2 regions of the Alteromonas sp. CNT1-28 genome follow, and region 2 is predicted to be linked to the other one. Evidence: predicted binding sites of a transcription regulator. Region 2 holds the regulator's gene; the other holds the start of a gene.

Region 1 (8,512 bases), on a different contig from region 2:
CATGTTTCGCCGCGTATTTGAACCTAATTTCTTTGGCGTTGTTCATTGTGTAGACGCTCTTCTTCCACGACTTAAGCAAGGCGACAAGCTTGTGATTGTTGACAGCATGGCTCGCCTACTTCCTTTTACGCGAACGCAAGCGTACGGTGCGAGCAAAGCTGCCCTACATTATTTTACTAAATCATTAGAAGTAGACCTTCACCACAAAGGCGTGAAAGTGCAAGCGGTGTCTCCTGGATTTGTAGAAACGCCCCTCACAGATAAAAACGATTTTGAAATGCCAATGAAAATTAGCGCTGAAGAAGCCGCTAACGCTATGCTTAAAGGAATAGAGGGCAACAAACAAACAGTTTTCTTCCCTCGGTTCTTTGGTTTTATTCTGCGCTTTATGCATATACTGCCAACCCCACTGCAAAAGCGATTGTCGTTGGCAATGAGAGAAAAACAATAAGAGAAGATGAATGAACAATAAGATTGCCATCATTGGCACAGGTATTTCTGGTTTGACCTGCGCGCACCTTCTAAATAGGCAGCACGATATCACAGTGTACGAAGCAAATGACTATATAGGTGGTCATACTGCAACGAAGAAAATAAGCGACAATGGGGAAACTCACCATATCGATACAGGTTTTATCGTTTTTAATGATTGGACCTACCCTAACTTTATAAAGCTCATTAATCAGTTAGATGTTGAGTATCAACCAACAGAGATGAGCTTCTCTGTAATGAGTAAAAAGGCAAACCTCGAATACAACGGCAATAACTTAAACAGTTTATTTGCACAGCGGCGTAATATTCTGAGGCCTAAATTCTGGCGTATCGTGAAAGACATATTGACGTTTAACAAAGCGTGTAAAGCGATGGTCGCAGAAAACCGTGATACTTCTTCACTTACGTTAGAAGACGTCATTAGAGAATTAAAACTAAGCGATGACTTTGCACGTTATTATATTTTGCCTATGTGCGCCGCAATTTGGTCCAGCAGCTTAGAGCAAACGAGAAAGTTTCCACTCACGTTCTTTTTGCAGTTTTTCAACAACCATGGCTTGCTCAATATTACCAACCGTCCTCAGTGGTACACAATTAAAGGTGGGTCAAGCCAATACATTCCGCCTTTAATCGCACCATTTGAGTCTAAGATAAAACTATCGACGGCCGTTCTGTCGGTAGCGAAAAGCGATGATAAGTGGCAGGTTACCGACTCTTCAGGCAACGCTGCGATGTATGATCATGTGGTATTTGCGTGCCACAGTGACCAAGCGTTAAAAATGATTCACTCACCGACTTCGCTGCATCGAGATATCCTTGGAAATATCCCTTACGCAGAAAACGACGTGGTGATGCACAAAGATATTTCACAGCTGCCTAAAAGAAAATTAGCTTGGGCGAGTTGGAATTACAGCTTAAAAGAAGACGCAAGTGAGGAAGCCCGCCCCGCTTCTGTCACTTATAACATGAATATTCTTCAACGCCTTGAAGCACAAAGCACCTACTGTGTAACGTTAAATAATACTGCGGAAATAGACCAAAAGAGTATTCTTCGAAGCTATCAGTACGCACATCCGCAATACAGTGCCAGCATGGTCAACGCCCAAGCAAGAAGAAATGAAATTTGTGGCGTAGACAACTTACATTTTTGTGGAGCCTACTGGTATAACGGTTTTCATGAAGACGGCGTAACTAGCGCACTTGATGTTTGTTCTCGCTTTGGTGAAGCCCTGTGATAGAAAGTGCCATCTACAAGGGCAAGGTTTATCACCAACGGTTTAAGCCTACCCAGCATAAATTTGACTATGACATTTATTTATTTTGGCTAAAGCTTGAGAGCAACGAACTCGAAACCTTGTCCAGTACGTTAAAACGCTTCTCTGCATACGACAAGGCTAGAGTGCGTTTCAAGCGTGAAGACTATTTAGGTGATCCCTCTTTACCTCTAGGTCAGGCAGTAATAGACAGAATGACAGAGTTAAACGGAGGGAAGACGCTTCAAGGCGATGTCTTTATGCTGGGACAACTGCGTATGTGGGGGCTGTATTTCAGCCCGGTGAATTTCTATTACCTACGCAATGCCGAAGGTAAGTATACACATATGCTTGCCGAAGTAAGTAACACGCCGTGGAATGAGCGTCATCACTACCTTGTAAATCTAGATACTCAAGACGATACGCCAAAAGCTTTTCATGTTTCCCCGTTTAATCCAATGGATATGACCTACAAATGGTCGATATCGCAGCCGTCGGCTAGACTGTCACTTGCGATGGACTGTGTAAGAGACGACAAAGAGTTCAGTGCAGGGATAAATTTGACTAAATTTACTTTAGATAATGCGAATCTATCTGCGGCACTTAAACGTATACCCAGTATGACAATAAAAACTGTGGCTGGAATTTATTGGCACGCGCTTAAACTATTGCTTAAACGAACGCCACTGTATACACACCCAGAAAAAAGTCAGGAACAATAACAATGTCTTTTGGTGAATCTGTACTACTGACCACCTCAGAGGTCTCCTTTGTAGATAAAGCGTGTAGAACTCTATTCCTACAATGCTTAAAACAACTGCCTTTTGGCAGTTTAACCATTCAAGAAAACGGCGATGTCGTTGCGCGTTTCGGCACAGACGAAAGCGATTTGCGAGCAACGGTAAATATCAAGGATGTACAAGCCTATCGACGCTTATTGCTTGGCGGAAGTGTGGGCGCCGGAGAAGCATTCATGGATGGGTTATGGGACAGTGACGACGTAACAGCCGTGGTAAGAGTGTTTGCTAGGAATTTATCTACCCTTGACGAATGGGAGAATAAATTTAAATGGGTGACTATGCCCATCAACAAGATTCAACACTTTGCACGTCGAAATACAAAGGACCAAGCCAAGAAAAATATCGAGGCGCATTACGATCTGGGTAATAAGCTTTATACCCGCTTCCTTGACCCAACAATGATGTATTCGTCAGCCATATACCCAGATCCGAATGCAACTCTCAATGATGCACAAAATTACAAGCTCAAAGCCATTTGCGACAAGTTACAGCTTAGCGAAACCGATCATCTTTTAGAGATTGGCACGGGCTGGGGCGGGCTAGCCGTCTATGCTGCTAAGCATTATGGTTGCCGCGTAACGACCACTACCATTTCAGAAGAGCAGCATGCATGGGCAAAAGAATGGATTGCCCGAGAAGGACTTGAAAGCAAAATCACTTTGCTGAAAAAGGATTATCGCCTACTTGAAGGCAAGTACGATAAGCTCGTGTCTATCGAGATGATTGAAGCTGTAGGCAAACAATTTTTAGGAAATTTCTTTGAGAAATGCTCGTCACTTTTAAAAGACGACGGCCTAATGCTGCTTCAGTCAATAACCATTGATGACAGACGTTACGACAGCTATTCAAATAGTGTCGACTTTATTCAGAAATATATCTTTCCGGGTGGATTTTTACCTTCTCAGCACCAGCTTAACGCTCACCTGAAAAAGTATACTAATATGATGATTCGTGACTTACACGACATCGGGATTGACTATGCGAAAACATTGAACCATTGGTATGAAGCATTTATTTCTGCAAAAGATGAGCTTTTAAACGACGGTTATGACGAGCGTTTTATGCGAATGTGGACCTACTACCTGAAATATTGTGAAGGTGGTTTTTTAGAAAGAACAATCAGTACCGTTCAGCTTGTGATTTCAAAGCCTCATTACAGACTTGATTTGGCTCGTGTTTAACAACGCTAATTATCGATAGTAGTGACAAAAAAGCGGCGCCCTTTTGGCGCCGCTTTCTTGTTTGAAGCTGACACTAGGTCAAAGCACTACTCATCTACAACTGATATAGGCTTAGACAGCATTGGCTTACCCTGATTAATATTAATTTCAACGCGACGATTTTGCGCTCGGTCTGAAGGTGTAGTGGCATTTTCTACAATTGGATCGGTATCTGCCTTACCCACTACCGACATACGACTTTCGTCAAACCCTGGCGCGGTCCGCATGGCTTCAGCGACCGCTACAGCGCGCTGCGCTGACAAGTCCCAATTAGAACGATAGAGTTCATTAGCAATATGCTGGCCGTCACTGTGCCCTGAAATTTCGATTTCTCCAGGCACATCCGCCAACAGCGTACCTATTTTTCTCAACACCGGTTGGAATTGGGGCTGCAAAAAGGCCGAGCCCGCCGAAAAGGAACCGTTTTCACGGATTCGAATGGTTAACTGCTGACCCAACGATTCCATTTCCACCGAACCATCTAGAATTTGTTTTTCGAGCTGCTGAGCCACTTTTTTCATCAGTTCAGCCATTTGCGACTGATCGGTGCTTTGTTCAGCCGATGAAGACGATTCTGTAGCCGTTTGTTGAGATTGTCCGCCACGCTGCTCGCCGCGCTGCTTCTGCCTTCCGCCGGCAGAGTCTTCGTTACCAGCCTGAAATTCCAGCATTTGTTGGGTCATTTCGTTGGTTTGCTGCTGAATGGACTCAATAGGCGTAGGGTCAGGCTTGCCAGGTCGAAACTCCATTGCAATAACACTGGTACCCTTTGGAATATCTTTTACTTCAATTTTATTTTGCACACCAAAAGCAAACTTCATAGAGCCCGCAATTTGTTTAAACTTCAGTACGTCCATTTCCGAAAACGAAAGTAGCAGTACAAAGAAGCACATAAGCAACGACATCAGGTCTGCGAAGGTTCCCATCCAGGCTGGAAGCCCCTCGGGGGGACATTTTGGGCATTCTTCTTCGGCCATTACTCTTCCTCTGCGCTTCCGCGTTTACTCGCCGCAAGGTAGTTCTTTAATACCCCTTCGATAACACGTGGGTTCTGGCCATCGGCTATACCCACAATACCGTCAAGAACAAGACTCTGGTTTAACTTCTCTTCACCGGCTCTTACCGCCAGTTTAAAGGCAATTGGCAAACACACGACGTTGGCAAAAAAGGCACCATAAAGCGTGGTTAATAGCGCTACCGCCATAGCAGGGCCGATGGCTTTAGGGTCATCCATGTTTGAAAGCATGGCAACCAGACCGATCAAAGTACCAATCATACCCATCGCTGGTGCTACGTCACCCATTCCTTTAAATATAGAAGCGCCGAACTCATGCCTTTCCGTTGTCATAGAAATATCTTTAGCTAACGTTTCTCTCACCACTTCAATGTCGTGGCCGTCAACCAGCATGTCCACACCTTTTTGCATGAACTCATTTGAAATTTCCGCTTCTTCTAGTGCCAGAAACCCGCCTTTTCGCGCAGCGTCTGCCATTTCAACAATCTTCTCGATAAGCTCTTCAGGCGTTTCAATTTTGAACATGAATGCTTTGCCAGCAACTTTACCCGCACTGAAGAATTGGCCCAACGTAAACTGAGATAGGACAACAAATAGTGTTCCCCCGAATACAATAAGTATTGATTGCACGTCGATGAACATGCCCAAGCTGCCGCCCAGAATCATAGCCATAACTATGAAACCAATGGCGCCCAACATACCTATGACGGTTGCTAAATCCACTCACTCTTCCCCATTTATGCGCAGTCAGTGCTGTTAGTGTACAAATACCCTATCGGCAAAAGATAGAAATACTAAAACGACATTATTGAAAAATATCACATTTATTTGTTTATTATGAAGTAGGTTCTATGCAAAAGCGCAGCTTTGTCTTTTTTCTAAACTAAAATACCTAGCGCTTTTTCAGCGCCTTACTTTTTCCTTCACAGTAAATAACACGGTTACTTCTGAAAGGTTAGTGAACCCTGCATCGAATATAGCACAATTTGCTTGTATGTTGCCTTTTGAACTGGATGAAAAAAAAGCTATGTTACTGTGATATAGGCGATATACGGACAAACCATTTGACCCTTGTGCAACCCTCGGTTAATGTGCGCGGTACACGTATTTTGGCCACTATATTGAGTGTTTTTATGACGACAGAAAAAGCATCAGCGTCTTTTGAAGAAACTTTATCAGAACTAGAAGCTATCGTTAACGAAATGGAAAGCGGTGATCTGCCTCTTAATAAAGCACTAGAAAAATTTGAGCGCGGTATAGCACTTTCCCGCCAAGGCCAACAATCTCTTGAAAACGCCGAGCAAAAAGTAAAGATACTGCTCAGTGAACAAGGCGAAGAAACGCTCCACCCTCTTCCTGAAAGTGAACAGCCATAAATCGTTCATTTTTAACTAACAGGCAATCTATGAATTTTTCTGCTTTGCATCAGCAAGTTAAACAGCAAACTGATGCATCTCTTCTTACATTAATTGACGAATTACCCGATTACGCGCCGCGCTTGAAAGACGCAATGCGTCACGCCTTACTTGCTGGCGGTAAACGGATGCGGCCACTACTTGTTCAAGTAGTAGGTAACACCCTAGACGTGCCCAAAAAAGACCAAATGGCTATTAGTATGGCCATTGAATGTGTGCACGCCTACTCGTTAGTCCACGACGATTTACCAGCCATGGACGACGACGACTTGCGCCGCGGTATGCCAACCTGCCATATTGCCTTTGATGAGGCTACCGCTATTTTAGCTGGCGATGCGCTGCAGGCACTTGCATTTACAGTGTTAGCTGATGCTCCATTAAGCACGTATGCTGAAACAAAGCGTAGCCAGTTACTGTCTGTACTTGCGAAAAGTGCGGGTTACATAGGTATGTGCGGTGGGCAAGCTATCGATTTAGCCAGCACCGGCAAAACCATCTCGCTAGAAGAACTAAAACAGCTGCATAGATTGAAAACCGGTGCATTGTTAAAAGCCTGCGTAGAAATGGTCGCCATTGTTAGTGAAGGCTTACTGCCTCAAACTAAAATTGACTTAATGGCTTATGCCGCGGATATTGGGCTAGCTTTCCAAGTTCAAGACGATATTTTAGATGTGGAAGGCAGTAGCGAAAAATTAGGTAAGCCCGCGGGGTCAGACGAAGCGTTAGGGAAAAATACCTTTCCAGCCAAACTTGGTATTACAGGCGCTAAACAAGAATTAGAAATGCTTCACGATAATGCACTTCAAGCATTGGCGCGTTTACCCTACAATACTGACAGTTTAATTGCGTTTAGCGAGCTTTTGGTAAAACGCGACCATTAGCCACGCGCCATGTTGAAAAAGATAATAAGTACATGAGTTTAGATCTCCAACATTACCCAACGCTTGCGCTTGCGCAAACACCCGATAAATTGAGGCAGTTGCCCCAAGACAAATTACGCGAGCTCGCCGATGAGTTGCGTGAGTACTTACTTAACAGCGTAAGCCAAACTAGTGGGCACTTTGCATCTGGTTTAGGCACAGTGGAACTGACCGTCGCTTTGCACTATGTGTACGACACCCCCTTCGATCGACTGCTGTGGGATGTAGGTCACCAAGCTTATCCGCACAAAATCCTTACAGGTCGTGCAGAGCGCATGAGCACCATTCGCCAAAAGAATGGTCTGCACCCTTTCCCATGGCCGCCTGAGAGCGACTACGACACCTTTGCAGTTGGTCATTCGTCTACATCGATTAGTGCAGGGCTGGGCATGGCTGTGGCTGCCGAAAAAGAAGGCAAAAACAGAAAGGTTGTAGCGGTAATTGGCGACGGTGCTATGACCGCTGGTATGGCGTTTGAAGCCCTTAATCACGCTGGTGATATCAAGAAAGACATGGTAGTTGTACTTAACGACAACGAAATGTCTATTTCTGAAAACGTAGGTGCGTTGAACAGTCACTTAGCTCGCTTGCTTACAGGCAACTTTTTCAACTCTATACGCGATGGCGGCAAAAAGCTGCTAAGCAATGTACCTCCTATTAAGGAGTTTGCCAGCCGTGCAGAAGAACACATTAAAGGCATGGTTGTCCCGGGCACGATATTTGAAGAGCTTGGCTTTAACTACATTGGCCCTATCGATGGCCACGACGTAAATGGTGTTGTCGATACGCTACGCAATATGCGCAAGTTTGACGGCCCGCAGCTACTTCACGTAGTCACCAAGAAAGGTAAAGGTTACGCGGTTGCTGAAGAAGACCCTATCAAGTTCCACGCGGTACCAAAATTCAATCCGGCTGACAACGCTTTGCCAAAATCTAAGCCTTCAGCCCCTACCTACTCTGCAATCTTTGGGAAATGGCTGTGTGATATGGCGGCACAAGACCCTAAGCTAATGGCGGTAACGCCAGCCATGCGCGAAGGTTCAGGCATGGTTGAGTTTTCTCAGCGTTTTCCAGAGCAGTATTTCGATGTTGCGATTGCTGAACAGCACGCGGTGACCTTTGGCGCAGGCCTTGCCAAAGACGGTATGAATGCGGTTGTTGCTATTTATTCGTCGTTCCTGCAGCGCGCCTATGACCAGCTCATTCACGATGTGGCGATTCAAGACTTACCCGTATTGTTTGCCATTGATAGAGCCGGTATTGTTGGCGCAGACGGCCCTACTCACCAGGGGGCGTTTGATATCGCTTTCCTTCGCTGTATTCCGAATATGGTGGTTATGGCGCCTTCAGATGAAAATGAATGTCGTCAAATGCTCTACACGGGTCACAAGCTACAA
Region 2 (8,512 bases):
AGAAATGAAGATGACCAAGCAAGAGGTTAAAGACGAACGGAAAAATGCGGAAGGCGACCCTATGGTTAAAGGCCGAATTCGCCGTCTACAATATCAGGCTGCAACCAAGCGCATGATGCAAGAAGTACCACAAGCAGACGTAGTGGTGACTAACCCGACCCATTTCTCGGTTGCTATCAAGTATGATGAGAAGGGAGTGAGGGCGCCGGTTGTGGTCGCTAAAGGTGCTGATGAGCTAGCGATGCACATCAGAAAAATTGCTACCGCCAACGAAGTGCCGTTGATCCCTTCTCCCATGCTTGCACGCGCCATTTTCTACTCCACTGAAGTGGACGATGAAATTCCTAACGCCTTATTTATGGCGGTAGCGCAGGTGCTCGCACATGTTTATCAGTTAAAAGCGCATAGAGCAGGTAAGGGCAAACGTCCTAAGCCACTTAAACGGGATTTGCCTATCCCACCAGAGTACCGACACTAACCCAACCGCTAAATGGGTTAAAATTGACTTTGAAGGTGGGACATAGTTATGTGCCCCGAACCAGCTAGCAAATTCTCCACACGCTGTCCGTAAGTTAGGTTGTTTAGATGCATGAGCTACATGACTAAAAGTCAGCATGATGACAAGGCTGACCCAACAAAACGTTGCAACACGGTTTTGTAGTACTACCATGAATAATCCTTTTAAAACGAAGAGTAGGCCCTAGGAATAGTGACGTAATTATAAACTGTTCGTATGTCCCTCGGATACAAAATCTTAATCGCTCTATACAAGTCACTGTAGACAGTAATCACGCATGATTACAGCTCAGATTTGGATAACTTTTGCGTAAAACACAAAGCTGGCACGTTAGTTGAAAACTCACTAGAAGATTCACATAAAGCGTCAATTTTCTGATAGAGAGACACCAAGCCATGCAGTTATCCGGTTATCTTCAGCGATTCGATAAAAATCAGCTGCAAAATTTTACCAGTGGTTTAGGCGCACCCATCGTCCTTTTGGCAATTATGGGCATGGTTATATTGCCTATGCCGCCATTCTTACTGGACGTGCTGTTTAGCTTTAATATTGCGTTGTCGCTAGTCATTATCTTGGTGGCTGTACTTACCCAGCGTCCAGTAGATTTCGGCATTTTCCCCTTGGTGTTACTTATCGCTACCGTATTGAGACTAGCGCTTAACGTGGCTTCTACTCGCGTTGTCTTACTTTATGGACATGAAGGCGGCGATGCAGCAGGTAAAGTTATCGAAGCCTTCGGTGAGGTCGTGATTGGTGGTAACTACGCCGTAGGTATTGTTGTTTTCGCCATTCTTCTTATTATCAACTTCAAAGTTGTAACCGCAGGCGCAGGACGTATTTCAGAAGTAAGCGCTCGCTTTACGTTAGATGCTATGCCCGGTAAGCAAATGGCCATAGATGCTGATTTAAATGCAGGGTATATAGATCAAGACCAAGCACGTAAACGCCGTGAAGAGATTACCGCAGAAGCGGATTTTTACGGGTCGATGGACGGTGCGTCAAAATTTGTAAAGGGTGATGCGGTCGCAGGCCTTTTCATCATGCTGATTAATATTGTCGGTGGTCTTTTTATTGGCATGATTCAGCACGGGCTTTCATTCGGTAACGCTATAGAAATCTACACCATATTGACCATCGGTGATGGTTTGGTGGCGCAAATTCCTTCATTGTTACTTTCGGTCGCTACAGCCATTATCGTTACTCGTGAAAACGAGACCCAGGAAATGGGCAAAGAAATCCGCGGTCAGCTTGGTAATAATCAAGCCCTTTATATAGCCTCGGGGGTTCTATTTGTGATGGGTATCATTCCTGGGATGCCTCATATCGCATTCTTAGGGTTCTCATTCTTGATTGCAGGCTTTGCTTACTGGCAGTCGGTTCAAGAAAAGAGAAAGGCCGCAGAGCCCAAAGTGCCAGACAATGTGGTAAAAGATGAATCGGTTGCGCCTGAAGTGAAAGAGCTTGGCTGGGATGATGTTCAGCAGGTAGATACCATCGGATTGGAAGTGGGCTATCGCTTAATTCCTCTTGTCGATAAATCCCAAGGTGGCGAGTTGTTGACGCGCATTAAAGGCGTACGTAAGAAACTATCGCAAGAACTGGGTTTCCTTATTCCGCCTGTCCACATTCGCGATAACTTGGATTTAGAGCCCAACACTTACACCATCGCTATGCTAGGCGTAACGATAGGCGATTCCATCATCAGTCACGATGAAGAACTTGCTATTAATCCAGGGCAAGTGTTCGGTAAATTAGAAGGGCGTGCCACTAAAGACCCCGCGTTCGGCTTGGACGCAGTATGGATTAAGCCCAATAAACGGGAGCATGCACAAACCCTTGGGTACACAGTAGTAGACGCTGCGACCGTTGTAGCGACCCATTTAAGCCAATTACTCTCTAACAATGCATATCAATTATTAGGGCACGAGGAAGCGCAACAACTTCTTGATATGCTTGCCAAGCAGCATCCGAAACTGGTTGAAGGATTAGTACCAGACATTCTTCCGCTAAGCACCGTCGTGAAAGTACTGCAAACCTTATTGTTTGAAGGCGTGCCTATTCGCGATATGCGTACAATCGTTCAAACACTCAGTGAGTACGGCACGCGCAGCCAAGACCCCGATGTTTTAGTGTCTGCAGTGCGTATTGCCCTTAAACGTTTAATTGTCCAAGAAATTACGCAAGGTGCAAAAGAGATACCTGTCATAACCTTGGCGCCAGAGTTGGAACAGATGTTGCACCAGTCACTTCAAGCAGGTGGCGAAGATGGCGCTGGCATAGAACCAGGTCTGGCAGACAAGCTGCAAAAATCATTGCAGCAAGCAAGTCAGCAGCAAGAGTTAGAAGGAGAGCCTGCAGTACTCCTTACCTCAGGCATGCTACGACCCGTTCTGTCTCGCTTCTTAAAATATTCGGTTGTTGGGCTTCATGTTCTGTCTTACCAAGAAGTGCCTGACGACAAACAAATAAAAATAGTCAGTTCGGTCGGTCAATAATCTGACACTGGGTGATTGGAGAGGTTGCAATGAAAATTAGACGTTTCTTCGGCAAAGATATGCGTGAGGCGTTAAGCCAAGTTAAAGCTGAATTGGGCAGTGACGCTGTGATCATGTCAAATCGCAAAGTCGCTGACGGTATTGAGCTTGTCGCAGCCTACGACAAAGAACCCGAAGCGAAGTTGTTTACGACGAAAGCGTCTCCACAAGCCGCTGCAAAAACACCCGGTCAAAAGGCAGTGCCTAGCTTGAGCGAAATCATTGGTGACGACGGTCCTGATAGCCTTAAAGCACTGCTAGAAAAGCAGCACGGTGGAAATAATGGCGTGGCGAGTCCCGCGCAACCTAACCAACCAATGACAGCGAATGCTAAGCACGCCAATGAAATTGCTTCGCACTTAGACTTCTCAGAAGCCTTTATTGACGACGTAGAAGCTCAGCAGTCTTCTCATGAACCAGTTCGTCAGAACGCTTTCCCAGAGCATCAAGCGTCAAGTATGGATGATACCTCTGTGACGCAGTCAGCGGAGCTTGCGCAAATCAAGGAAGAGCTAGCGTCTCTTCGCGATGTATTGCAATATCAAGTGGCCGACTTGATGGAAGCTAAGAACAAACGTCAAAAACCTGTTCATCAATATCTAATCACCCGTTTAACCGATATGGGGTTAAGCAACGCGTTAGCGAAGCAGCTTATTAGCTATACGCCGTCACATTACAACGAACGAGATGCATGGGTATATCTTCTTAACCTATTGGCTAATCGCATAAATGTGACAGGAAACGATATACTTAGCGCACAAGGTGCTGTTGCATTAGTAGGACCAACAGGTACCGGTAAAACAACTACCGTTGCGAAACTTGCTGCCCGCTATGCGCAGAAATACGGTGCAGAGTCGGTTGCGATGATTACCATCGATACGTATAGAATTGCCGCCTATGAGCAGCTAGCGACATACGGAAAGATTATTGGCTGCACGGTGAGAAAAGCGCAGACTAGTGAAGAACTTGCGGATTTATTATTCCAACTTCGTCATAAGCGACTAGTATTGATTGATACGGCTGGATTTAGTCAAAGAGATAGTCGATTAATTAAACAAATTAAGCAGTTTGATAACGGACAAATGCCAAATGTTAAAAAATATTTGGTAGCGCAAGCAAATACGCAATATCCTGCTTTGCAGAGAATCATTCAAGCGTATGATGATATTGAACTAAGTGGCTGTATTTTCACAAAGTTAGATGAGTGCTACTCTTTAGGAGAGGTGCTTAGTGCAGCGGTTGAATACCAATTACCGGTTAGTTATGTCACCGATGGTCAAAAAGTACCTGAAGACATTAAGATTGCAGAAGCGAAATCTTTGGTTTCCGCTGCTGCAAAGCTTTATAAAAAGTACGGTTTGAATCATACTAGTGGTAACAACGCAATTAAAACAGCATAAGCAGTATGATTGACGACCAAGCGAGTAGCTTAAGAAAAATGAAGCAATCACGGTTAATCAAAGTAATCGCCGTCACCGGTGGCAAAGGTGGCGTAGGTAAAACAAACATTACATTGAACACCGCTATCGCCATGGCGAAGCAAGGTAAACGTGTAATGGTTCTCGATGCGGACCTCGGTCTTGCTAACGTAGACGTTATGTTAGGTTTGCGTGTTGAGAAAAACTTATCCCACGTGCTTTCCGGCGAATGTACACTTGATGAAGTATTAGTGACCGGTCCGCACGGAATAAAGATTGCCCCTGCCACATCAGGCACGCAGTCGATGGCAGAATTGTCGCCAACGCAACACGCTGGCCTAATTCGTGCCTTTAGTGAGCTGCGCTCGCAAATTGACGTGCTTATCGTTGATACAGCGGCAGGTATTTCAGACATGGTGTTGAGCTTTTCAAAAGCCTCACAAGACATCATGGTCGTTGTGTGTGACGAGCCTACTTCATTGACAGATGCGTATGCATTGATAAAAATTCTGAATAGAGAGCACGGTGTTTTCCGCTTCAAAGTTGTGGCTAATATGGTGCGCGACGTGCGAGAAGGCCAAGAGCTATTTAGTAAATTAAGCAAAGTGACAGGGCGTTTTTTAGATGTTGCACTAGAATTAGTGGCGACAGTACCGTTTGACGAGAACATTCGTAAAGCAGTGCGTAAACAAACAGCCATTGTCGATGCTTACCCAGGTTCACCGGCAGCCGTTGCAATAACACAGTTGGCGAGTAAAGCCTTAACATGGCCTATTCCAGCGCAGCCAGGTGGCCATTTAGAGTTCTTTATTGAACAGTTAGTTGCAGAAAAAGCCGTAGGAAGTCAGCGTTGAACAGCAAGGCAGCCGCTTATCAACAACAAACCGATAAAGCGCAGTTAGTCGAAAGACATGCGCCATTGGTTAAGCGTATAGCGCATCACTTGATAGCGCGATTGCCGGCTAGTGTTCTCGTAGACGATTTAATTCAATCAGGCATGATTGGATTATTAGAAGCCGCACGAAACTTTGATGGTTCAAAAGGAGCCAGCTTTGAAACGTTTGCCGGTATTCGCATTCGCGGTGCTATGCTAGATGAAATTCGCAAAGGGGATTGGACACCGCGTTCAGTCCACCGAAATGGCCGAGCGATCACTGAAGCAATTTCGCAAGTAGAAAGCGAAACAGGCCGCGATGCTAGAGATTCTGATATTGCTGATAGGCTTAATGTAAGCTTGCAGGACTATCACCAAATGCTTAATGAAGTAAATGCCGGAAAGCTGGTAGGTATTGAAGATTTAGGTGTGTCAGAAGATGTTATTTCGACAGAGCAAAATCGAGGTAGCGACGCACCACTGGAAGATTTAATGCAAGGCGCTTTCCAAAAAGCGCTTGCCCATGCAATTACGACATTACCTGAAAGAGAAGCGATTGTACTTTCGCTGTATTATGATGAAGAGCTGAACCTAAGAGAAATTGGTGAGGTTCTTGATGTAAGTGAATCGAGAGTCAGTCAAATTCACAGTCAGGCCATGTTAAAACTCAAATCACGAATGAAGTCGTGGCAAGCTGACGAAGAATAGAAATTAATAACAATTAACCCCTCACTGGAGGCTATTTTGGACAAAAGCATGAAAATTCTCGTGGTCGATGATTTTTCTACCATGAGACGTATCATCAAAAACCTACTTAAAGATTTGGGTTTTTCCAACATCCAGGAAGCGGATGACGGAAGTACTGCATTGCCTATGTTGCAGCAAGGTGATTTCGATTTCGTAGTTACCGATTGGAACATGCCTGGTATGCAGGGTATTGACTTGCTTCGCGCGATTAGAGCCGATGACAAGCTCAAGCACCTACCAGTACTTATGGTTACTGCTGAAGCGAAGAAAGAGCAAATTGTTGCCGCCGCGCAAGCAGGTGTTAATGGCTACGTTGTTAAGCCGTTCACTGCAGCAACACTTAAAGAAAAATTAGATAAAATATTCGAACGTTTAGGTTGATCCAGACGCTCACCAGAGAAATGAGGTTTACTGGATGTCAACGAATGTAAACGTTCCAATTTCGTTGGAAGAAGCAAAACAGCTTGTCACCTACCTTGAAGAGGGTGACAACGCTTCAGCCAATGCCCTATTAGAAGCGGCCTCAATGAAAGAAAACGTTGAGTTATTTGCCGAAGTAGGGAAACTGACGCGTCAGCTCCATGACGCGCTGAATAATTTCCAAATAGACGACCGCATTAAAAATCTCGCGACCGATGATATTCCCGATGCACAATCCCGCCTAACCTACGTAATTGAAGAAACTGAAAAAGCTGCTAATACTACTATGGATGCCGTTGAAGCGAGCATGCCTATAGCTGAAATGCTGTCGGCGCGCATCGAAAAGGTTATGCCTGAGTGGAAAAAGCTGATGAATCGCCAAATAGAGTTGGGTGAATTCAAGGCTTTATGCGCAGACTTAGACGAATTGTTGGAAGAAGGTTCGGCACAGTCAGCTAAACTTACACAGTTACTTACAGAAGTATTGATGGCTCAAGGTTATCAAGACTTAACTGGTCAGGTTATTCGCCGCGTTATCGACTTGGTTAAAGAAGTGGAAGACAGCTTAGTTAACATGCTTACCATGTTTGGTGAACGCGACGGTGCAGAACAAACTAAACCATCCAGCGTTAAGGCCGATAAGGTTGATGGTGTAGAGGCAGAAGGCCCTATCATTGATGCCGATAAGCGCGACGACGTCGTGTCAGGCCAAGATGATGTAGATGATCTTCTGTCTAGCTTAGGTTTTTAGGGGAGCGGGCGCATGTCGTTTGATGTTGACGAGGATATATTACAGGACTTTCTAGTTGAGGCTGGAGAGATACTTGAACAATTACAAGAACAGCTCGTTGATCTTGAGAACAATCCTGAAGATGCGGATTTGCTGAATGCAATTTTCCGTGGTTATCACACAGTTAAAGGGGGAGCAGGGTTCCTGTCTCTTACCGAGTTAGTAGAAATTTGTCACGGTGCGGAAAACGTCTTTGACGTAATGCGTAACGGTCAACGAACACTAACCCCTGAATTGATGGATATTATTCTGCAAGCCACAGATGTGGTGGTTGAAATGTTTGAACGAGTGAAAGCTCGGGATCCATTAGAGCCAGCAGATGCACACCTAGTAGACTTGTTACACAAACTAAGTCGCCCGGAATCTCCAGATGAGAATATTTTTGGTGAACAAAGCGCGCCGGCGTCAGAACCTGAGCCCGCGATTGAAGAGCCAGAATTAGTTGTTGAAGAGCCTACTGCACAGGCACCAAGTTCTGGTGATAGCGGCGGTATTGACGAAATCACTGAAGATGAGTTTGAAGCGCTGCTTGATGAGCTTCATGGCTCTGGGGCACCAGGACAGTCCTCAGCGGCTAAAAGCGAACCTGCAAAGGCTGCTGCACCTGCTGCCGCTAGTGATAACGACGATATCACCGACGAAGAATTTGAAGCGCTGCTCGATGATTTACATGGCAAAGGCAAGTTTGGTGGTGAAGAAGCTACGCCAAAGGCAAATACACCAGCTCCAGCACCAGTTACGCCGAGTGCAGCTGGTGATGAAGAAATCACCGATGACGAATTTGAAGCACTGCTTGACCAACTACATGGCTCAGGGCAAGGGCCTACCAAGCAGGGAGCCGTTTCAAAGGCGCCAGAGCCTCCTGTAGATAAGGCAGCAACAGAAGCGGTTCAAAAAGCGAAACAAGCTGCGCCAAAAGCGACGCCTGCTCCTAGCGCCGCAGCGCCAGCTAAAGCAAGCGCACCTGCTGCACCAAAAGCAGCGCCTAAAAAAGATGAGAAGAAGGCGGCACCAACTGCGCCTCCTGCTGAGACTACAGTACGTGTAGATACCAAGCGCCTTGACCAAATTATGAACATGGTGGGTGAACTCGTACTAGTGAGAAACAGGCTAATAAGCTTGGGTATCAACAGTAACGACGAAAGCATGTCCAAAGCCATTGCCAACTTAGATGTGGTAACGGGCGACTTGCAAGGTGCGGTAATGAAAACC

The links. Region 2 encodes FliA, which starts transcription of late flagellar genes. Its sites were predicted from a motif close to CTAAAGNTNNNNNNNNNNNNGCCGATA; they were not measured.
Region 1: pomA (flagellar motor protein PomA) is a predicted target of FliA. The motif match lies at 5,554-5,580, and genes of this name have one in related genera.

What each region holds. Positions count from the first base shown of each region.
Region 1 covers NZ_JAKREZ010000011.1:65,957-74,468, reverse strand. Annotated here, with positions in the region: gene MHN02_RS09575 (SDR family NAD(P)-dependent oxidoreductase) at 1-451, shown strand, start outside; gene MHN02_RS09570 (FAD-dependent oxidoreductase) at 462-1,727, shown strand; gene MHN02_RS09565 (DUF1365 domain-containing protein) at 1,724-2,467, shown strand; gene MHN02_RS09560 (cyclopropane-fatty-acyl-phospholipid synthase family protein) at 2,470-3,726, shown strand; gene MHN02_RS09555 (flagellar motor protein MotB) at 3,813-4,742, opposite strand; gene pomA (flagellar motor protein PomA) at 4,742-5,503, opposite strand; gene xseB (exodeoxyribonuclease VII small subunit) at 5,914-6,156, shown strand; gene MHN02_RS09540 (farnesyl diphosphate synthase) at 6,186-7,076, shown strand; gene dxs (1-deoxy-D-xylulose-5-phosphate synthase) at 7,109-8,512, shown strand, end outside.
Region 2 covers NZ_JAKREZ010000002.1:196,535-205,046, forward strand. Annotated here, with positions in the region: gene flhB (flagellar biosynthesis protein FlhB) at 1-478, shown strand, start outside; gene flhA (flagellar biosynthesis protein FlhA) at 913-3,012, shown strand; gene flhF (flagellar biosynthesis protein FlhF) at 3,042-4,451, shown strand; gene MHN02_RS02595 (MinD/ParA family protein) at 4,457-5,323, shown strand; gene MHN02_RS02600 (RNA polymerase sigma factor FliA) at 5,320-6,051, shown strand; gene cheY (chemotaxis response regulator CheY) at 6,088-6,471, shown strand; gene MHN02_RS02610 (protein phosphatase CheZ) at 6,506-7,261, shown strand; gene MHN02_RS02615 (chemotaxis protein CheA) at 7,274-8,512, shown strand, end outside.